DNA from 3 places in the Streptomyces sp. HUAS MS02 genome. Region 3 is predicted to be linked to each of the others. Evidence: riboswitches for the same ligand, from Rfam matches in the RefSeq annotation. Region 3 holds a riboswitch; each other region holds the start of a gene.
What was found. Region 3 has a riboswitch for cobalamin ahead of ACZ9QC_RS03115 (ABC transporter substrate-binding protein). Riboswitches for the same ligand answer to the same signal wherever they lie in the genome.

Region 1: linked by a shared signal. The riboswitch ahead of ACZ9QC_RS13320 (ribonucleoside-diphosphate reductase subunit alpha) and the one ahead of ACZ9QC_RS03115 (ABC transporter substrate-binding protein) in region 3 are both predicted to bind cobalamin.
Region 2: linked by a shared signal. The riboswitch ahead of ACZ9QC_RS32855 (cobalamin biosynthesis protein) and the one ahead of ACZ9QC_RS03115 (ABC transporter substrate-binding protein) in region 3 are both predicted to bind cobalamin.

What each region holds. Positions count from the first base shown of each region.
Region 1 covers NZ_CM146747.1:3,152,093-3,159,440, forward strand. Annotated here, with positions in the region: gene mctP (monocarboxylate uptake permease MctP) at 1-1,184, shown strand, start outside; gene ACZ9QC_RS13310 (nucleoside hydrolase) at 1,360-2,349, shown strand; gene ACZ9QC_RS13315 (GNAT family N-acetyltransferase) at 2,554-3,060, shown strand; cobalamin riboswitch at 3,124-3,259, shown strand; gene ACZ9QC_RS13320 (ribonucleoside-diphosphate reductase subunit alpha) at 3,384-5,837, shown strand; gene ACZ9QC_RS13325 (ribonucleotide-diphosphate reductase subunit beta) at 5,894-6,898, shown strand; gene ACZ9QC_RS13330 (hypothetical protein) at 7,038-7,271, opposite strand.
Region 2 covers NZ_CM146747.1:7,629,612-7,636,959, reverse strand. Annotated here, with positions in the region: gene ACZ9QC_RS32885 (inorganic phosphate transporter) at 1-692, shown strand, start outside; gene ACZ9QC_RS32880 (hypothetical protein) at 724-945, shown strand; gene ACZ9QC_RS32875 (helix-turn-helix domain-containing protein) at 1,191-2,048, shown strand; gene ACZ9QC_RS32870 (hypothetical protein) at 2,090-2,596, shown strand; gene ACZ9QC_RS32865 (DUF397 domain-containing protein) at 2,868-2,990, opposite strand; gene ACZ9QC_RS32860 (hypothetical protein) at 2,935-3,156, shown strand; cobalamin riboswitch at 3,262-3,404, shown strand; gene ACZ9QC_RS32855 (cobalamin biosynthesis protein) at 3,512-4,453, shown strand; gene ACZ9QC_RS32850 (cobyric acid synthase) at 4,450-5,976, shown strand; gene ACZ9QC_RS32845 (putative cobaltochelatase) at 6,154-7,348, shown strand, end outside.
Region 3 covers NZ_CM146747.1:700,744-708,091, forward strand. Annotated here, with positions in the region: gene ACZ9QC_RS03100 (alpha-L-fucosidase) at 1-222, opposite strand, end outside; partial or broken gene ACZ9QC_RS03105 (Gfo/Idh/MocA family oxidoreductase) at 492-602, opposite strand; gene ACZ9QC_RS03110 (DUF6215 domain-containing protein) at 968-1,636, shown strand; cobalamin riboswitch at 1,657-1,867, shown strand; gene ACZ9QC_RS03115 (ABC transporter substrate-binding protein) at 1,936-2,988, shown strand; gene ACZ9QC_RS03120 (FecCD family ABC transporter permease) at 2,985-4,100, shown strand; gene ACZ9QC_RS03125 (ABC transporter ATP-binding protein) at 4,097-4,894, shown strand; gene ACZ9QC_RS03130 (AraC family transcriptional regulator) at 5,166-6,032, opposite strand; gene cobN (cobaltochelatase subunit CobN) at 6,325-7,348, opposite strand, start outside.

The sequences.
Region 1 (7,348 bases), 2.5 Mb from region 3:
TCGGTATCCAGGCCGTCCTGGACGTGATGGGCGTCGGCGGCGGCGAGAACACCAACTGGTTCATCAAGGACCTGCCCCTGCTGATCGCGTTCGGTGTCCTGGCGGCCTACACCTACTCCTCCGGCCTCCGGGCGCCCGCGCTGATCGCGTTCGTGAAGGACACCCTGATCTACATCGTCATCGCAGTGGCGATCATCTACATCCCGATCAAGCTCGGCGGCTTCGACGACATCTTCGCCAAGGCGGGCGAGGCCTACAGCCAGACCAACCCGGCGACCGACAAGCCACGCGGCGCGCTCGTCCCGGGCGACGCCAACCAGTGGACGTACGCGACGCTGGCCCTCGGCTCGGCGCTGGCGCTCTTCATGTACCCGCACTCGATCACGGCGACGCTGTCGTCCAAGAGCCGCGAGGTCATCCGCCGGAACACGACGATCCTGCCGCTGTACTCCCTGATGCTGGGCCTGCTGGCGCTGCTGGGCTTCATGGCGATCGCGGCCGGCGTCCAGGTGCAGAACGGCCAGCTGGCGATCCCGCAGCTGTTCGAGACGATGTTCCCGGACTGGTTCGCGGGCGTGGCCTTCGCCGCCATCGGCATCGGCGCGCTGGTGCCCGCGGCGATCATGTCCATCGCGGCGGCGAACCTCTTCACCCGCAACATCTACAAGGACTTCATCAAACCGGACGCCACGCCCGCGCAGGAGACGAAGGTCTCCAAGCTGGTGTCCCTGCTGGTGAAGGTGGGTGCGCTGGCCTTCGTCCTCACCATGGACAAGACGGTCGCCATCAACTTCCAGCTCCTGGGCGGCATCTGGATCCTCCAGACCTTCCCGGCCCTCGTCGGCGGTCTCTTCACCCGCTGGTTCCACCGCTGGGCCCTCATCGCCGGCTGGGCGGTCGGCATGCTGTACGGGACGATCGCCGCGTACGGCGTGGCCTCCCCGACCCAGAAGCACTTCGGCGGCTCGTCCGCCGAGATCCCCGGCATCGGCGAGATCGGCTACATCGGTCTGACGGCGTTCGTCCTCAACCTCGTGGTCACGGTGGTCCTCACCTTCGCCCTGCGCGCCGCGAAGGCCCCCGAGGGCATCGACGAGACCCGCCCCCAGGACTACACGGCAGACGCCGGCGACCCGGGAGTCCAGGTGGAACTCCCTCCGGCGACGGCGGGAACGAGCCACTAGCCGGGTTGCGCCCCTGAAAAAAAGGCAGGGGCGCAGCCCCGCCTCTTTCAGGGGCGCGGGGAACTGCGCGAGAACCCCCACCGGACGGACGTGTGGGGGTCAAAGGGGCACAGCCCCTCATGGACGGGACGGGTAGGGGCGGCGGGGGCGAGAAACACCCCGCTACGCTGGGACAGTGACCGCTCGCCCCCCGATCGTCCTGGACAGCGACCCCGGCATCGACGACGCCGTAGCCCTCCAGTACCTCCTGGGAACAGACCTCTGGGACCTCAAGGCGTACACCTCGGCAGGCGGAAACCTCCCCGCCGAAGCGACGTACGCCAACGCCCGCGCCCTCGCCCGAGCCCTACGCATCGACACCCACGTCCCGGTCCACAGAGGCGCCGGCCGCCCCCTCTCCCGCCTCCCCTACCGCGAGGCCTCCGCCTTCCACGGCCGCGCCGGCCTCGGCGACGAAACCCTCCCCGACTCCACGGCCCCGCACCCCACGGAGTCCTCCGCCCAGGCCCTGCTCCGCCTGTCGAGGGAGTACGAGGGCGAGCTGACCGTGTGCGCCACCGGACCCCTCACCAACGTGGCCATCGCCCTGCTGGAGGACCCGCACTTCGCCCACCGCGTCCGCAAGTTCGTGTTCATGGGCGGCGCCGCGCAGGTCCCGGGCAATTTCACCCCGGTCGCCGAGTTCAACATCTGGGCCGACCCGGACGCCGCCGAGATCGTGCTCTCCTCGGGCATCCCGTTCACCATGGTCGACCTGGACGCCTCGCACCGCTGGCTGTTCCGCCCGGAGGACCTCGCCGCGCTGGAGGCCGCGGGCCCCGGCACGGCCCTCGCCGCCCGGCTGATGCGCACCTACATGGGCGCCTACACCCGCCACGGCGGAGACGGCACCTGCCCGCTGCACGATCCGCTGGCCGTCGGCGTCTGCGGCGACGAGGCGTTCGTCGAGGCCGCGGAGGGGGCTGTCGTCGTGGAGTGCGCGAGCGAACTCACGCGTGGCCAGACGGTGTTCGTGCCGACCGCCGCCCGGCGCGTCTGCTACTCCGAGTCCCCCGCGCTGACGGCGCGCCTGCGGGCCACCGGCCGGGTCGCGCTGGGACCGGGCACCCGTGACTTCACCGCGGACTTCGTGACGACGCTGCCCCGGTGGCCGGCGACGGCCTGACGCGGCCTGCGCGATCTCCACCGGAGAGCCCGAACAGCGCGGCGCGACCTGCGCGATCCCGAACGGCGATCCCGAATGACCTGGGGTCACCCCCCCGGTCCCGAACGGCCCGGCGGGACACGCGCGGTCCGATTGTCCGACCGACGGCGCTCCCTGTGGAAAACCGCAGCCCCGCCGACCCGTCGCTCGTGCACACTGCGACGCATGGACATCACCATCAGGACCGCCGCTCCCGCCGAGTACGCCGCACTCGGCGAGATCACCGGCCAGGCCTACCTCGGCGACGGCCTGCTGGACTTCGGGCAGAGCGACCAGTACCTCGACGAGCTGCGGGACGTGGCGAAGCGGGCCGCCGACGCCGACGTGCTCGTGGCGGTCGCGGACGAGCGGGTGCTGGGCGGAGTGACCTTCGTCCCCACGGGCGGCCCCATGGCCGACATCGCCCGTGCGGGAGAGGCCGAGATACGGATGCTCGCGGTCTCCCCGGAGGCCCGCGGGCGCGGTGCCGGCGAGGCGCTCGTGCGGGCCTGTGTGGAGCGCGCCCGCGCCGTGGAGGGCTGTGTGCGCCTCGTGCTGTCGACCCAACGCGGCATGCAGGCCGCCCATCGCATCTACGAACGCCTGGGTTTCACCCGCACACCGGAGCGCGACTGGAACCCCCTGCCCGACCTCCTCGACGTCACTCTCATCACCTACGAGTTGACGCTCTGACACCCTGCAAGACCGAAGGCGACACAACATGTGGGGGTGACACCGCGCCCCGGCACTAGATGTATGCTCATGCTCGCTGTCGCCGCAGGGGAATCCGGTGTGAATCCGGAACTGTCCCGCAACGGTGTACGGGCGCGTGCACATCACCATGCGCGCACGCCTGTTCAGTCCGAACACCTGCCGACAGTGCGCCCGGCCGTCCGGTCCGGGTGCCCTGACGTCCGGGCCTCGCGGAATGGGCCGGTGGACGCGACGCCCCCGTGCGCTCGTGTGCTGCCGCCTGCCCTCCGCAGGGCCCCCAGCCGAGCGAGGGAGAGCCCCACGTGACCATCGCGCCAGCCGATCCGGTGTCAGACATCGCCGCGGCCGAGCCGGTTCCAGCCGACCCGGCGGCGGAGTCCGACGGCCCCGGTGCCGCGTTGCTGCGGACCCTGACCGAGCTGACCGCCGACCTCCCCGACGCCGACCCCGGCCGGGTCGCGGCCGCCGCGCTGCGCGGCCGGTCGGTGCGTGTCTCCTCCGCCGAGATGGTCGCGGAGCTGCGTGAGCTGGCCACGGAGGCGGCCGCGGGCCTCATCGCCGAGGACCCCGCCTACTCGAAGCTGGCCGCCCGGCTGCTGGCCATCGGCATCCGCGCCGAGGCGGCCTCGCAGGGTGTCACGACGTTCACCGAGTCCATCGCCGTGGGCCACCGGGAGGGCCTCGTCGCCGACCGCACGGCCGAGTTCGTCCGCGCCCACGCCGAGCGTCTCGACGCCCTGATCGACCCGGCCGGGGACGACCGCTTCGGCTACTTCGGTCTGCGCACCCTGCACAGCCGCTATCTGCTCCGGCACCCGCTCACCCGCAAGGTCGTCGAGACGCCCCAGCACTTCCTGCTGCGGGTCGCCGCCGGTCTCGCCGAGGACACGGGAGCCGATCCGGAGGCGGGACTCCGCGCCCTGGACGAAGTGGCCGCGCTGTACGGGCTCATGAGCCGCCTCGACTACCTCCCCTCCTCGCCCACGCTCTTCAACTCCGGCACGCGACACCCCCAGATGTCGTCCTGCTACCTCCTCGACTCCCCGCTGGACGAGCTGGACTCCATCTACGACCGCTACCACCAGGTGGCCCGCCTCTCGAAGCACGCCGGCGGCATCGGTCTGTCGTACTCCCGCGTCCGCGCGCGCGGTTCGCTGATCCGGGGCACCAACGGGCACTCCAACGGCATCGTGCCGTTCCTGAAGACGCTGGACGCCTCGGTCGCCGCCGTGAACCAGGGCGGCCGGCGCAAGGGCGCGGCCGCGGTCTACCTGGAGACCTGGCACTCCGACATCGAGGAGTTCCTGGAGCTGCGCGACAACACGGGCGAGGACGCCCGGCGTACGCACAACCTGAACCTGGCGCACTGGATCCCGGACGAGTTCATGCGCCGGGTGAACGCCGACGAGCAGTGGTCGCTGTTCTCCCCCTCCGACGTACCCGAGCTGGTCGACCTGTGGGGCGAGGAGTTCGAGGCCGCGTACCGCAAAGCGGAGGCGGACGGCCTGGCGAAGAAGACCATCGCGGCGCGCGACCTGTACGGCCGGATGATGCGCACCCTCGCGCAGACCGGCAACGGCTGGATGACCTTCAAGGACGCGGCCAACCGCACGGCGAACCAGACGGCCGAGCCGGGCCATGTCGTCCACTCCTCCAACCTCTGCACGGAGATCCTGGAGGTCACGAACGACGGGGAGACGGCAGTCTGCAACCTGGGCTCGGTGAACCTGGGCGCGTTCGTCGACCCGGCGGCGGGCGACATGGACTGGGCGCGGCTGGACGCGACCGTCCGGACCGCCGTCACCTTCCTCGACCGCGTGGTCGACATCAACTTCTACCCGACCGAGCAGGCGGGCCGCTCCAACGCGAAGTGGCGTCCGGTCGGACTCGGCGCGATGGGCCTGCAGGACGTCTTCTTCCAGCTGCGGCTGCCCTTCGACTCCCCCGAGGCGAACTCCCTGTCGACGCGGATCGCCGAGCGCGTCATGCTCGCCGCGTACGAGGCCTCGGCCGACCTCGCCGAGCGGTCCGGCCCGCTGCCGGCCTGGGAGAAGACCCGTACGGCGCGCGGCGTGCTGCACCCCGACCACTACGGCGTCGAGACCACCTGGCCGGAGCGCTGGGCGGCCCTGCGTGAGCGCGTCGCGACGACGGGCCTGCGCAACTCCCTGCTCCTCGCCATCGCGCCGACGGCCACCATCGCCTCGATCGCCGGTGTGTACGAGTGCATCGAGCCGCAGGTGTCCAACCTGTTCAAGCGCGAGACGCTGTCCGGTGAGTTCCTCCAGGTCAACTCGTATCTGGTGAAGGACCTGAAGGAGCTGGGCGTCTGGGACGCCCGCACCCGTGAGGCGCTGCGCGAGTCGAACGGCTCGGTGCAGGACTTCGCGTGGATCCCGGCCGACGTACGGGCGCTGTACCGCACGGCCTGGGAGATCCCGCAGCGCGGTCTGATCGACATGGCCGCCGCCCGCACCCCGTATCTGGACCAGTCCCAGTCGCTCAACCTGTTCCTGGAGACGCCGACCATCGGCAAGCTCTCCTCGATGTACGCGTACGCCTGGAAGTCGGGCCTGAAGACCACGTACTACCTGCGCTCCCGCCCGGCGACCCGCATCGCCCGCGCCGCACAGGGTCAGGGCCAGGCGCAGACGTCGAACCGGCCCGAGAACACCATCCCCGTCCAGCAGTCGGCCGATCCGGATGCCGTCGCCTGCTCCCTTGAGAACCCCGAGTCCTGCGAGGCCTGCCAGTAATTCCCGCCCGCCACCCGACCACCACCCCTGGAGGACGGCGCTTCGCGCCGACTGCTATGACCCAGAATCTCCTCGACCCCGGCTTCGAGCTGACTCTCCGCCCGATGCGCTACCCGGACTTCTACGAGCGCTACCGGGACGCGATCAAGAACACCTGGACTGTCGAGGAGGTCGACCTCCACTCGGACGTCGCCGACCTCGCGAAGCTCTCCCCCGCCGAGCAGCACCTCATCGGCCGTCTGGTCGCGTTCTTCGCGACGGGCGACTCGATCGTGGCGAACAACCTCGTGCTGACGCTCTACAAGCACATCAACTCCCCCGAGGCGCGGCTCTATCTGAGCCGCCAGCTCTTCGAGGAGGCCGTGCACGTCCAGTTCTATCTGACGCTCCTGGACACCTACCTCCCCGACCCGGAGGACCGGGCGGCGGCCTTCGCGGCGGTGGAGAACATCCCCTCCATCCGGGAGAAGGCGGAGTTCTGCTTCCGGTGGATGGACTCGGTCGAGAAGCTGGACCGACTGGAGTCCCAGGCGGACCGCCGCCGCTTCCTGCTCAACCTGATCTGCTTCGCGGCGTGCATCGAGGGCCTGTTCTTCTACGGCGCCTTCGCGTACGTCTACTGGTTCCGCAGCCGGGGTCTGCTGCACGGTCTGGCCACCGGCACCAACTGGGTGTTCCGCGACGAGACGATGCACATGTCCTTCGCCTTCGAGGTGGTGGACACCGTCCGCAAGGAGGAGCCGGAGCTCTTCGACGACGCGCTCCAGCAGCAGGTCACGGACATGCTGCGGGAAGCGGTCGAGGCCGAGCTGCAGTTCGGGCGCGACCTGTGCGGTGACGGACTGCCGGGCATGAACACCGAGTCGATGCGGCAGTACCTGGAATGCGTGGCCGACCAGCGCCTCACGCGCCTCGGCTTCGCCCCGGTGTACGGCTCGGAGAACCCCTTCTCCTTCATGGAGTTGCAGGGCGTCCAGGAGCTGACCAACTTCTTCGAGCGGCGCCCGTCCGCGTACCAGGTCGCGGTGGAGGGCACCGTCGACCTGGACGAGGACTTCTGAGCCGGGCCCCTTCGAGGTGATGGCGTCCCCGGCCGACGTGACCTGCGCGGTCGTCGTCGTGCCGGGGAGGTGCCGGAGGGGTCGCCGCCTCGGGTCGTGCGTCCGTGGCCATGGGGCGCCGCATGCCTGACGACGGCGATCAGGCGGGGCGGGCGACGCGGTGCGACGGCGCCGCCTGCCTCTCCTGCGCCGCCTGCCGTTCCTGCGGTGCCCGCCTCTCCTGCGTCGCCCGACGTTCCTGCGCCGCCCGCCGGAGCTGGCGGTCGATACGCCGGTCGTGCACGACGCCGACGATCGCGGGTAGCGCCACCAGGGCGAGCATCCCGAGGACGGCCAGTGTTCCGATGAGTCCTTGCAGCTGTGTCGTATCCATGGACACCACTGTCGCGCCGAACACTCCTGACAAACAGTGGCAGGACTGCCGCACCCCCTCGAATTCCTGCCACTTCC
Region 2 (7,348 bases), 6.9 Mb from region 3:
GCACGAACGACGCCCAGAAGACGATGGGCATCATCACCCTCGCCCTGGTGGCCGGCGGCGCCCTCGCGCCCGACTCCGACCCGCCGGTGTGGGTCATCGTCTCCGCCGGTGTCGCCATCGCGCTCGGTACCTACCTCGGCGGCTGGCGCATCATCCGCACGATGGGCAAGGGCCTCACCGACCTCCAGCCGCAGCAGGGCTTCGCCGCCCAGACCAGCGCGGCCACGGTCATCCTGGCCTCCTCGCACCTCGGCTTCTCGCTCTCCACGACGCACTCGGTCTCCGGTGCGGTGATGGGCGCGGGTCTCGGCCGCAAGGGCGGCGTGGTCCGCTGGTCCACCGCCACCCGGATGTTCGTGGCCTGGGGTCTGACCCTGCCGGCCGCCGCGCTGGTCGCCGCGCTCGCCGAGTGGGTGACGTCCTTCGGCAGCTGGGGCACGGCCGTCGTCGCGGTCTTCCTCATCGCCTCCAGCGCCGCGATCTGGGTGATCTCCCGCCGCGAGGTCGTCGACCACACCAACGTGAACGACACCGAGGAGCCGCCCGGTGTGGTGACCACGGCGATGGCCGCCGTGACACCGCCGCCCCTCGGCACCGTGACCGAGCACCTCACGGCGACCGTCCCCGCGCCCGCGGTCGCCGCCGAGACCACGGCCCCGGCGAACTCGTCCACGCCGACGCCCGCCGTCTGAGCCCCGCGACCTCCTGAGGAAGAACACCACCATGCACATCGACTGGGCAGCCCTCGGCTCCGTCTTCGGAGTCAGCCTCGTGGTCACCGTGGCCCTCGTCGGCCTCTTCACCCTGGGAATCGTCGGCCTCTCCAAGCGGGAGGCGGCGTCAACCCGGGGCGACTCGGTGGCGCTCGCGACCACTGGGGCGTACGTGTGCTTCGCGCTGTGCGCGGCGGCAGTGGCGTACGGAATTTCCCTGATCATGACCTGAGACCGGAAATCCCAGGGTCCCCTAGGGCCGACACCGACAACTTCAGATTCAACCCCCGTGGGCGTCTTGTGACGCTTACGGGGGTTTTCTCTGCATTCGGAGCAGCAGAACGACCCTGCCGGAAAGCCACATGTCATACTGACGACGGCTGGTGGCACCCGCTCAACTGCCCTACTCTGATGGGGTAGTTGCTGTTCGACGGTGGCCGCCTGACGAGTCAACGACGACATGTGGCAGGGAGCACCATGGCCAGGGACATCGATCCGAGCCTGAATCGACGCAGGCTGCGAATCGAGCTGCGGAAGGCCCGCGAGCGGGCCGGACTGACCCAGCAGGATGCCGCGAATGGCCTGGAATGGTCACTCTCCAAACTCATCCGGATCGAGAACGGCATCGTCAGCGTCAGCGTCACGGATCTGCGGGCCCTGCTGCAGCAGTACGGCGTCTCGGAGCCGGCTCTGGTCACCGAGCTCGAGGACGCCGCCCGGGGCTCCAAGGGGCCGTCCTGGTGGGCTCCGTACAGCGAGGTCGTGTCCACCCAGTACGCCCGATACCTCGGCTACGAGGGGGCCGCCAACAGCATCCGGATGTACAACCCCATCCTGCTGCCCGGCCTGCTGCAGATCGAGGACTACGCGGCCGCGGTGATCTCCACCGGCGACCCGGGCCCGACCCTACGGCGGCAGATCGAGCTGCGGGCGACCCGCCAGGAGCGCTACTTCGACGGCGACGGGGGGCCGCACGTGGACGTGGTCCTCGACGAGGCGTCCATTCGGCGCGTCATCGGCGGCCCATCGGTGCACCGCCGCCAGCTGGAACACCTGAAGACCCTGACGGAACACCCCCGGGTGAACCTGCAGGTGCTGCCCTTCTCGGCGGGGGCGCACTTCAGCATCACCGCCACGTTCATCCTGCTCGGCTTCAAGGACGACGACGACCTGCTGTACCTGGAGAGTCCGCAGGGCGGGCTCACCAGCCGCGAGGACCTCGACCTCACGGCCCGCTACCAGGAGTGCTTCGAGGAAATCAGCACCATCGCCTATCACGGTGACCGGATGATCGAGCTGATCGACACGGTCAAGGAGAGTCTGGACAATAGCTGATCCCGGGGCGGCACGGCCCGGGCGGATTCGGGGGAGGGCCGATGGCGGTCTTCGAGATACGAGAGTGGTGGCGCCGGCTCCGCACGGCCCGCGCCGTTCCGGCGGGCGAGGCCTCCCGAGTCCCTCCCGAGTCCATGGAAGAGGAAGAACCGCTTCCCGTCGACGACTGCACCCTCAAGGCGTACGCCATGCAGCGGTCCGACTGGGCGGACTCACTGATCCGGGTGGAGAACGCCCGGGTGGACGGGGAGATACGTCTGCTGTCGACCAGGCTCCTGCTGGGCACGGCATGCGGCAGCATCCTGCTGTTCAGCATCGCCGCGGCGGCACGCGTCGCCCCCGGTGTGTCCTTCGCGGCCGCGACACCGCTCGCCACGGTCGTGATCGGCGCGCTCGGGGCCGCCCTGGTCACCGCGCTCGGCGCGGGGCTGGGCAGCGCGCTGCGTCACCGCTCCGGGGGCGCACCGGGCGCTCCGGTCAGTGGCGCTGCGACCTCCGGGGCTGAGCCGACGCCAGGGCCCGGTTCAGAACCCGGACCCGCTCCGTGACCGGGGTGATCCCCCACCACAGACCGGCGCCGCCGGCGATGAGCACGGTCACCGCCAACCAGACCAGTCCGCGGGCCTCACCGGCGGGTACCAGCAGCGCGGCGACGGCACCGGCCCCGACGGCCAGGACACCCATCACCGAGCAGTAGAGCGCCAACGGCGCGGCGGCCGCGACACGTGTTCCCCTCGTGCTTGGTTTTCCCGTGCGCGCCGAGGAAGAGCCTTTCGACCGGTTTCCCATGTGCGTACCTCCCGTCCCCCGGGCGGATCGTCACGAGCCGCCCGCTCCCGGGTCCACAAGCCCCGCCAGAAAACCACACCACGCCGCGTAGCGGAAGGTGAGCACAGCGTCTTGGTTCGACTTCGAGTCACGGATCATCACCCGCGTGTCCAAGACGGCCAACTCGACGCACTCCCCGCCCTGGTTGCCGGAATGGCTGCTCCTGATCCACACCGGTCCGGGCGACTCCCTGCCGATCACACCGACCTCCTCCCAGCCCACGAGTCAGCGCACCGACACGGCGTCCACCCTGTCGTTCCCTCAAGTGTTCCCAGCTTGAGCGCCGGGGAAGAGCACGGAAAGAGCCGATTCGGGCGAGTGACGCGATTTCAGCGGTGTGGGGCTCGGCACACCGTTGCTTCGCAGGTCAACAGCAAGTTGACGGGTCTTCCGGGAGCGTGGTGGACTGCCGGGGCCATCTACGACGGCAGGAGAGGAAGCCGGTGCGAGTCCGGCGCGGTCCCGCCACTGTCACCGGGGAAGAACCTCCCGGGAGCCAGGAACTCTCGCCGTCGGTCTCGTCGAACCAGGGCGTGGACACCCTGAGTGAGGACACAACGCCATGTGCGCCATGCGCGGCTGCCGTTCGGGGCTCGACGCCCGCCCCCTGCCCGACCCCGTGAACGGCTGAACCCGTGCGTGCCGATCGCGTGTTCGCGTACGGCGCCACCGCCGGAGTCCTCGGTGACCTGCTGCTCGGTGATCCTCGCCGGGGGCATCCGGTCGCCGCGTTCGGGCGGGCCGCCGGCGCCGTGGAGCGGGTGCTGTGGCGGGACCACCGGGGGTGGGGCGCGCTGCACACCGCCGTGTGCGCGGGCGGCGCCGTGGCGCTCGGGGCCGTCGCCTCGTCCGCCGTACGGCAGTCGCGTACCGCCTCCGTCGCGTTGACCGCCGCCGCCACCTGGGCCGTCGTCGGGGGGACTTCGCTCGGGCGGGAGGCCCGGGCGATCGGGCGGTCCCTGGAGGCGGGGGACGTCGACGGCGCGCGGGACCGCCTGCCGCATCTGTGCGGACGGGATCCCCAGGCGCTCGACGCGGACGGGATCGCGCGGGCGGTCGTGGAGTCCGTCGCCGAGAACACGTCGGACGCCGTGGTGGGGGCGCTCGTGTGGGGAGCCGTGGCGGGTGTGCCCGGGCTGCTGGGGTTCCGGGCCGTCAACACGCTGGACGCCATGGTCGGCCACCGGTCGGAGCGGTACCGGCGGTTCGGATGGGCCTCCGCGCGGCTGGACGACGTGGTGGGGTGGCCGGGAGCACGGCTGACGGCGATGCTGGCCGCGGCCTCCGGCGGGAATGCCCGGGGGGCCGTACGGGCCTGGCGCGCCGACGCGCACAGACATCCGAGCCCCAACGCGGGGCCCGTGGAGGCGTCGTTCGCGGGGGCGCTCGGAGTACGGATGGGGGGCACGTTGTCGTACGGGGGGCGGGTCGAGCATCGGCCTGTGCTCAATGGGGAGGGACGCGCCGTCGACGTGGGCGACATCGAGCGGGCCGTGCGGTTGTCCCGGCGGGTCGGATGGCTGGCGCTCGGGATCGGTGCGGGTGTGTCGCTGCTGCGGTCGAGGAGTCAGGGATGAGTGGCGGGCTGTTGGTCGCCGGGACCACCTCCGACGCCGGGAAGAGCGTGGTCACCGCCGGGATCTGCCGGTGGCTGGTGCGCCGGGGCGTCAAGGTCGCGCCGTTCAAGGCGCAGAACATGTCGCTCAACTCCTTCGTGACGAAGGAGGGAGCCGAGATCGGGCGGGCGCAGGCCATGCAGGCCCAGGCCTGCCGGGTGGAGCCCACCGCGCTCATGAACCCCGTGCTGCTCAAGCCCGGGGGCGAGCGCAGCAGTCAAGTGGTGCTGCTGGGGAAGCCCGTGGGCGAGATGAGTGCGCGCGGCTATCACGGCGGGCGGCAACAGCGGCTGCTCGGGACCGTGTTGGACTGTCTCACCGAGCTGCGGGGCACGTATGACGCGGTGATCTGCGAGGGGGCCGGCTCTCCGGCCGAGATCAATCTGCGGCGGACCGACATCGTCAACATGGGGATCGCCCGGAACGCCGGGCTGCCCGTGCTCGTGGTCGGCGACATCGACCGCGGTGGGGTGTTCGCGTCGTTCTTCGGGACGGTCGCGCTGCTCTCCCCCGAGGACCAGGCCCTCGTCGCCGGGTTCCTCGTCAACAAGTTCCGGGGCGACGTCTCCCTGTTGGAGCCGGGGCTGGACATGCTGCACGGGCTCACCGGGCGGCGGACGTACGGGGTGCTGCCGTTCCGGCACGGGCTCGGCATCGACGAGGAGGACGGGCTGCGGGTCTCGCTGCGGGGGACGGTGCGGGAGTCGAACGTCGCGCCGCCCGTCGGGGAGGACGTGCTGCGGGTCGCCGTGTGCGCGGTGCCGTTGATGTCCAACTTCACCGATGTGGACGCGCTCGCCGCCGAACCCGGTGTGGTCGTGCGGTTCGTGGACCGGGCCGAGGAACTGGCCGACGCCGATCTCGTCGTCGTCCCGGGGACCCGGGGCACGGTCCGGGCGCTGGAGTGGCTGCGGGAACGGGGACTCGCCGAGGCGCTGCTGCGCCGGGCCGCCGAGGGGCGGCCGGTCCTCGGCATCTGCGGGGGCTTCCAGGTCCTCGGGGAGCACATCGAGGACGACGTCGAGAGCCGCCGGGGGCATGTCCCGGCGCTCGGGGTGCTTCCCGTCCGGGTGCGGTTCGCCCCGGAGAAGACGCTCACCCGGCCCGTCGGGGAGGCCCTCGGGGAGCGGGTCGAGGGGTACGAGATCCATCACGGGGTCGCCGAGGTGCTGGGCGGCGAGCCGTTCCTGGACGGGTGCCGGGTCGGGCAGACCTGGGGCACGCACTGGCACGGGTCGCTGGAGTCGGACGGGTTCCGGCGGGCCTTCCTGCGCGAGGTGGCCGCCGCCTCGGGGCGCCGGTTCGTACCGGCCCCGGACACCTCGTTCGCCGCGCTGCGCGAGGAGCAGCTCGACCGGCTCGGCGACCTGATCGAGGAGCACGCGGACACGGACGCGCTGTGGCGGCTCATCGAGTCGGGTGCGCCCAGCGGGCTGCCGTTCGTTCCGCCGGGGGCGCCGGGGGTGCCGGGGGTGCCGGGATGAGGGCGCCGCCGTCTCCGGCTGTCCCCGCAGGGGCGGGGAGACACCAGAACGCCGCCCATGCGCGGGCTCATCGCCGGGCCATCCCCGCTCAGGCGGGGAGCACAGCACCAGGTTGACCGCGCACGAGCCGTCGAGCCGCCCGCATCTCACCCATTCACCCGTAGGAGGGCCCACCGCGTGAGCACGCACTTCCCCTTCACCGCCGTCGTCGGGCAGGGCGACCTGCAACTCGCCCTGCTCCTCAATGCGATCAGCCCGCGCATCGGCGGTGTGCTCGTGCGCGGTGAGAAGGGCACCGCCAAGAGCACCGCCGTGCGGGCGCTCGCGGCGCTGCTGCCGGAGGTGGAGGTCGTCGTCGGCTGCCGGTTCTCCTGCGACCCCGTGAAGCCGGACCCGGCCTGTCCGGACGGGCCGCACGAGCCGGCGTTCGAGACCCGGCCCTCCCGCATGGTCGAGCTGCCCGTCGGCGCCTCCGAGGACCGGCTCGTCGGCGCCCTCGACATCGAACGGGCGCTCTCCGAGGGCGTGAAGGCGTTCGAGCCCGGGCTGCTCGCGGACGCGCACCGGGGCATCCTCTACGTCGACGAGGTGAACCTGCTCCACGACCACCTCGTCGACCTGCTGCTCGACGCGGCCGCGATGGGTGCCTCGTACGTGGAGCGCGAGGGCGTCTCCGTACGGCATGCCGCGCGGTTCCTGCTGGTCGGGACGATGAACCCCGAGGAGGGCGAGCTGCGGCCGCAGTTGCTCGACCGGTTCGGGCTGACCGTGGAGGTCGCGGCCTCGCGGGAGCCGGACCAGCGGGTGGAGGTCGTCCGGCGGCGGCTCGCCTACGACGACGATCCGGCCGGTTTCGCGGCCCGTTGGGCGGACGAGGAGGCCGACGTACGGCAACGGATCGTCGCGGCACGGGAGTTGCTGCCGTCGGTGGTGCTGGGCGACGGGGCGCTGCTGCAGATCGCGGCGACCTGCGCGGCCTTCGAGGTGGACGGGATGCGGGCCGACATCGTGATGGCCCGGACGGCGACCGCGCTGGCCGCGTGGGCCGGGCGGACCGAGGTGCTCGCGGAGGACGTGCGCCGGGCGGCGCTGCTCGCGCTGCCGCACCGGCGCCGCCGGAACCCGTTCGACGCGCCGGGGCTCGACGAGGACAAGCTCGACGAGACGCTGGAGGAGTTCGCGGAGCCGCCGCAGAACTCGCACGATCCGAGCGACTCGACCGACCCGAGCGACCACGACCACTCCGGCGACCCTGACGACTCGCCGGACGAGGATCCCGACCCCGGGCCGGACGGGCCCGGTGGCGGCGGACGACCGCCCGCTCCGGAGTCCGACGGGCCGCAGGGCGGCGAGGGTGGCACGCCGCCCGAGT
Region 3 (7,348 bases):
CGCCGGGACGCTGAACACCCCCCAGTGGAAGTAGATGCCGAACTTGGCATCCCGGAACCACTCGGGGGCGGCGGGGTGCCGGTTCACGGACTCCCAGGTCGGGGTGTAGGCCCTCGGGGCGGTCGGTGCACCCCCGGCCGCGAACGCGTCGTCGGCCCCGGTGGCCGCGACGACGGCCGTGGCACCGGCCATCAACGTGCGCCTGCTGATCGATTGCGACATGACCACGAACCTCAGGCATGCGGACCATCACTGTCAACGGCCACGCAGTGATGAATAGCCATGCAGAACAATGTCATTTTTCGGTTTCGTGCCACTGAATACCGGTTGATCCGAGGTGAGACATCACATGTCTGTGACGGTGACGGCGTCGGCCGTTCTCGCCTGGGAACGAAGGTCGCCGCTCCGGCGGTCAGCGGTGGAGGGCGGGGCGTTCGACGAGTTCCACCTCCGTGCGGACGCCCTCGCTCTGGGCGCGCCCACCTGGACCCGCGGTGGCCCAGCCGCTGCTCCGCCTCCAGCAGCCGGAGCGCGGCGGCGGGATCCGGGGTGAGGGGCTTCTCACACAGCACGGGCAGGTCGTGGGCGAGGGCGGCGAGCACGTAGGGAGTCCTGCACGAACATGGCGTTCCTTCCTTTCGTGGACCGCCACGACGCCCGGGGCAGCGGCGCACCGGGTCTCGGCCTCCCCTCGGGAGCCCTGCTTCACGCCTGCGCGGAATATCGTTTCCCCCTCGCGACGATCACCGGTTAGGCTCCCCCGGCGCACGTCAGGCGTGTGCACATCAAGGTGGGGGCACGGGGGGACATGGTCGACGATTTCGCCGATTCCGGAGCGGGTTCAAGAGCGGATACGGAAACGGACTCCGCAGCGGATCCGGGGACGGGTGCGGGAGTCGATCCGGACACGGGACACGGGACGGAACCGGGTCCCGGGGCCGGTGCGCGACGCGGCCCGGCGAAGGAGATGAGTACGGGCGGCCAGGTGGTCTCGGCGGTGGCGACCGTCGGTGTGCTGCTGGGCGGGTTGTGGTTGCTGGGCGACCTCCTCGACACGACCCCCGAGACCGTGGGGCCGGCCGTCTGCTCGTCGTCGTCGGACGACCCCTCTCCGGCGGCACGGGGCAAGGTCTCCGGTGCACAGCTGTGCACCGCGCTGAACCGCGCCGACCTGCCGGAGCTCCTCGGGACGCCCACCGAGCAGGCGGTCATCGCCTCGGGCAGCGAGAACGAGTCCACCTGGTTCGACGGCACCAGGACCGTCACCCCCGAGGCGACCGTCGAACTCGACACGTACACCGTGGAGCTCTCGGCGTCGTACGAGGATCTTCCGGTCGCCGAGGCGGTCGGCTATCTGGGCTCCGGCGCCGAGACCAGGAAGGTGCTCGGGCACACGGCGGCCCTGTACTCGGGCCGGACCATCGGCATCTCGTTCCGTCTCGACGGCAGCGACCCGGAGTCCGCTCCCGGCGGCGTCGCCCGGCAGCTGCTGGTCGCGACCGACCCGAAGGACAGCGGCAGCACCTTCGAACTCGTCATCTACCGCCAGGACTCCCAGATTCCGGACGACGCGGCGCTGTTCCGTGTGGCCGAGAAGGTCCTGCCGACGCTCCCCGGCTGGAAGCCCGCGAACTGACGGGCCCTCGGAAGCGCGTGTGATAGCTTGCCGACGCCAGTCGAACCCGTGTGCGCGCACATAAGTACGCGTACGGGTCAGGGAATCCGGTGTGAATCCGGAGCTGACGCGCAGCGGTGAGGGTGACGGGCGGGACAACGGCCACTGGACGGCGGTCACGATCGCGGTCCGGGAAGGCGTCTCGTCCGGGTGACCCCGAGTCCGAAGACCTGCTGGCGGTCCCCGGCACCGAGGGGTGCCCGGGGAAGCACCGTACGACCGGGCTTCGCGCATGAGCCCTCGACGCCGAAGGAAGTCCCGTGCCGCTCGCACGCCCCGTCCGCCATGCCGTCCTGTTCCTGACCGCCGGTGCCCTGTTGCTGACCGGCTGCGGGGGCTCCGGTTCCACAGCGTCGTCGGACCGGGGTCCGGCCCCGGGCGGATCCGCCGGTCATCCGGTGACGCTCGACAACTGCGGGCGCGAGGTGCGGGTCGACAGCCCGCCCGAGCGTGCCGTCTCCCTCAACCAGGGCACGACCGAGATCCTGCTCTCCCTCGGGCTCGCCGACCGTGTGGTGGGCACCGCCACCTGGACCGATCCGCTGCCGAAGGGGCTGGAGAAGGCCAACGCGAAGGTGCCCCGGCTCGCCGATGACGCACCCTCCTTCGAGAAGGTCCTCGACGCCGAACCCGACCTCGTCGTCTCCTCGTTCGCCTCCACGCTCGGCAAGGGCGGGGTGGCGACCCGGGAGGAGTTCGAGAAGCTCGGCGTGCCCACGTATCTGTCGCCGTCGGACTGTGTGGGCAAGGACAACAGCGGGGACGGCGACGGCGTCCGCACCGAGCCGCTGACCATGGAGACGGTCTACGGCGAAGTCCGTGATCTGGCCCGGATCTTCGGGGTCGAGGAGCGCGGCGAGAAGCTGGTGGCCGAGCTGAGGTCCCGGGTCAGGAAGGCGACCGCCGGACTCGACGCGCGTGGGGTCACCGTCCTGTACTGGTTCGCCAACGACCAGTCGCCGTACCTCGCCGGGTGCTGCGGCGCCCCCGGGATCATCACCCGTGAACTGGACGCGAAGAACGTCTTCGACGACACCGACGAGGAGTGGCCCCAGGTCAACTGGGAGACCGTCGCCGACCGCGACCCGGACGTCCTGGTCATCGGGGACCTGGTCCGCAAGCAGCAGACGGCCGAGACGGCCGCGAAGAAGATCGAGTTCCTGGAGTCCGACCCGGTCACCCGGAACATGACGGCGGTGCGCGAGAAGCGGTACGTACGGCTGCCGGGCCAGGCCATGAACCCGACGATCCGCACCGTCGAGGGCGTGGAGAAGCTCGCGGCGGCACTGCGCGAGTACGGCCTCACGGGATGACGGCCCCGGAACCCGACACGAAACCGGTGGCCGACGAGGTGACCGGAGCGCCGACCCCCGCCAAGGCGCGTCGGACGGCTGCGGCGGGGGCCGTCGGTCGGGGGCTGTGGTGGGGGTCGGCGTGGTCGGCCGGGGGCGTGGTGCTGTGTCTGTCCGTCGCCCTCGCGATCACCATCGGGCCGGCCGACATCGGCGTGGTCGACGTCTGGTCCACGGTGGTGGCCCATCTCGGCTGGGGGCACACGGAGTTGACGCCCATCCGGGACGGCATCGTGTGGAACCTACGGCTGCCGCGCACCCTGCTGGCCGCCGTGTGCGGCGCCGGACTGGCCGTGTGCGGCGCGGTGATGCAGTCCCTGCTGCGCAACCCGCTCGCCGACCCCTTCGTGCTCGGTGTCTCCTCCGGCGCGTCGACCGGCGCGGTCGTGGTCGTGGTGCTCGGCGCGGGAGGCGGCGCGCTGTCGGTCTCCGGCGGCGCGTTCCTGGGCGCGGTGGCCTCGTTCGGCCTCGTGCTGCTGCTCAGCCACACCCTCGGCGGCACCACGGACCGGGTGGTGCTGGTCGGGGTCGCGGCCATGCAACTGTTCTCCGCGCTCACCTCCTTCATCGTGATGACCGCGGCCGACGCCGAGACCACCCGCGCGGTGCTGTTCTGGCTGCTCGGCTCGCTCAGCGGTGCCGACTGGACGGATGTGACGGTGTGCCTGGCGGTGCTGGTGGCGGTGCTCCTGGTCTGCCTGGGGCACACCCACGCGCTGGACGCGTTCGCGTTCGGGCAGGACGCGGCGGCCTCGCTCGGCGTCTCCGTGACCCGCGTCCGGCTCGTCCTGCTGTGCGCCACCGCCCTGCTCACGGCCGCCCTGGTCGCCTCGGCCGGGGCGATCGGCTTCGTCGGCCTGGTGCTGCCCCACGCCGCACGCGCGCTGACCGGCTCCGGCCACGGTCGGCTCCTGCCGGCCTCCGCCCTGGCCGGGGCCGTGTTCCTGGTGTGGGTCGACACCCTCGCCCGCACCGTCCTGGACCCGCAGGAGGTGCCGGTCGGGGTGGTGACGTCCCTCATCGGCGTCCCGGCGTTCGTCGCCATCATGTACCGGACCAGGAGCGCCCGATGACCGACACCGCCCCCAGCGCCTCCCCCGGGCTGCGCGCCGAGCGGGTGTCCCGGACCGCCGACGGCACACTGATCATGGACGGGGTCAGCGTGGCGCCCCGGCCCGGCACCGTCACCGGTCTGCTGGGCCCCAACGGCTCGGGCAAGTCCACCCTGCTGCGTCTGCTCGCCGGGGTCCTCGCGCCCGCCTCGGGGGTCGTCACCCTCGACGACCGTCCACTGGACCGGGTGGGCCGCCGCGCGGTCGCCCGCCGGATCGCCGTCGTGGCCCAACAGGCTGACACCCAGGTCGAGTTGACGGTCGAGGACGTCGTACGGCTGGGCCGTGTCCCGCACCGCCGAGCGTGGTCGCCCGCCTCACGGGCCGACGAGGAGACCGTCCGCACGGCCCTGGCCCGCACGGGTCTGGCCGACAAGGCCCGCCGGTCCTGGCACACCCTGTCGGGCGGTGAGCGCCAGCGGGTCCAGATCGCCCGCGCCCTCGCCCAGGAGCCGAGCGAACTCCTCCTGGACGAGCCCACCAACCACCTCGACATCCAGCACCAGCTCGCCCTGCTGACCCTGATCCGCGAACTCCGTCTGACCAGCGTCGTCGCCCTGCACGACCTGAACCTCGCCGCCATGTACTGCGACCGGCTCGTCGTGCTGCGGCAGGGCCGTGTGGTGGCCGCCGGGACCCCGCACGACGTCCTCACCGAGTCCCTGATCGCCGCCGTCTACGGCGTACGGGCCACCGTCACCGCCGCCGGCCCCGGCGAAGGACCCCACATCCGCTTCCTGGGCCCACTGCCCTAGGCAGTCGCTCTCCGACGAGCGGGGAGGACCGGCCGGGGCCCGCAGCCCGGATCGCTCAAGTCGCCCGCACGGGACGGTCCTTGCCCGGCTCGGCCGGCGCCTCGACGGGTCAGCGGGGTCCGACCACGGCCTCGCGCGCAGCCACGTCCGACGCCCGCCCCCACGACGATCGCCCTCATCGCCCCGCCTCATGGTCGACGGCGTTCCACGCCACCGGCGGACAAGAGGCTGGGCAGGCGCGCGACGGCGTGAAGTCGCCGCGCGCCGGCGCTCAGAGCGAGGCCCGCTCCACCGGGATCCACAGCTCCGCGTCGGCCCGCGCCGCGTCGGGCGAGAGCCTGGTCCGCAGGATCTCGGGACCCGGACGACTCCGGTACGGGTTGGACGGGAACCACTGGGTGAACACGTCCCGCCACAGATGCTGCAACGCCTGCGGGAAGGGCCCGGAGTTCTCGAAGACCGCCCACGTCCCGGCCGGGACGACGAGCTCGTCCATGTCCTCGGGGGCGGCGGCTCGCGTCACCGCTCCGTGGAAGTAGTCGAGTTCGGTGCCCTCGGCACGACTGGCGTCGAGGTTGTCACTGATCGCGACGATCCCCCTCGGCTCCTGGTCGGACAGGCTCTCGATCCGGTCGAGCGTCTCCTTGCCGAGGCCCCGGATGAAGTCGGCGATCGCCGGGTTCACCCCCTCGTGCACGAGCGGGACCCGGGCCTTCCTCCCGACCACCCGGAACTCCTCCTTCTCCATGACTCGGTATCGCATGCTGCTGCTCCCTTCGACGACGAGGCGGAAGGACATCCGGGGCTGCGACCGCAGGCTCGCACCGGTCCGCCGGGCCTCCCCGGGGCCGACGCCGTGCAGGGCGCGGAACGCCCGTGCGAACGCCTCCCCGGAGCCGTAGCCATAGCGCACCGCGATCTCCAGCAGCGTCCGCTCGTCGGCCAGCACCTCGGCACCGGCCACGGTCAGCCGCCGCCGTCGGATGTACTCCGACAGCGGCATGCCCGCGAGCGCCGAGAAGAGCCGCCGCAGGTGGTACTCCGACGTCACCGCGATCCGCGCCAGGTCCGCCACCTCGATCGACTGGTCGAGATGGCGTTCGATGTGCTCCATGGCCTGGTTGAGCCGCTCCAGCACCCCGGCCTCCTTCCTTTGACCACCACGCTAGGAAGAGGCCACCCCGCCCCACCCGACATCCTGTGCCCGCTCCGGTCGGGTGGGTCACCACGCACCGCACCGCGCGCCGACGCCTCCGAGGCTCCCCCGGCTGGTTCACCGGCGTGCAGTGCCACCCCGAGGGCACCGCCCACGAGGACACCGCGCGGCAGAGCCTGTTCGACGCCCCTCGTACGGGCAGCCGGGGACCGGGCGCTGACACCGTCGCGCGGGGGTGCGGGGCGGTGGACCGCACCGCACCCCCGCGCCGTCGTCAGCTGTCGCCGCCCTCCAGGTCGCCCTCCGTCTCCAGGTACACCTGGCGCAGCCGCTCCAGCACCGCCGGGTCGGGCTTCTCCCACATCCCGCGCGACTCCGCCTCCAGCAGCCGCTCGGCAATGCCGTGCAGGGCCCAGGGGTTGGCCTGCTGGAGGAACTCGCGGTTGGTCTCGTCCAGGACGTAGGTCTCGGTGAGCTTGTCGTACATCCAGTCGGCGATCACACCGGTGGTGGCGTCGTAGCCGAACAGGTAGTCGACGGTGGCGGCGAGTTCAAAGGCGCCCTTGTAGCCGTGGCGGCGCATCGCCTCGATCCACTTGGGGTTGACGACGCGGGCCCGGAAGACCCGGGAGGTCTCCTCCACCAGGGTGCGGGTGCGGACCGTCTCCGGGCGGGTGGAGTCGCCGATGTACGCCTCGGGGGCCGTGCCGCGCAGCGCGCGGACGGTGGCCACCATGCCGCCGTGGTACTGGAAGTAGTCGTCGGAGTCGGCGATGTCGTGCTCGCGGGTGTCCGTGTTCTTCGCGGCCACCTCGATCCGCTTGTACGCCGTCTCCATCTCCTCACGGGCCGGGCGGCCGTCGAGTTCCCGGCCGTAGGCGTAGCCGCCCCAGACCGTGTAGACCTCGGCGAGGTCGGCGTCGGTGCGCCAGTCCCGGGAGTCGATGAGCTGGAGCAGTCCGGCGCCGTACGTGCCGGGGCGGGAGCCGAAGATCCGGGTGGTGGCCCGGCGTTCGTCCCCGTGGGCAGCCAGGTCGGCCTGGACGTGGGCGCGGACGTGGTTGACCTCGGCCGGCTCGTCGAGCGACGCGGCCAGCCGTACGGCGTCGTCCAGCAGCCCGATGGTGTGCGGGAACGCGTCGCGGAAGAAACCCGAGATGCGCAGGGTGACATCGACCCGGGGACGGCCCAACTCCTCGGCCGGGACGGCCTCCAGTCCGGTCACCCGGCGCGAGGCGTCGTCCCAGACCGGGCGGACGCCGAGCAGGGCCAGCGCCTCCGCCACGTCGTCGCCGGCG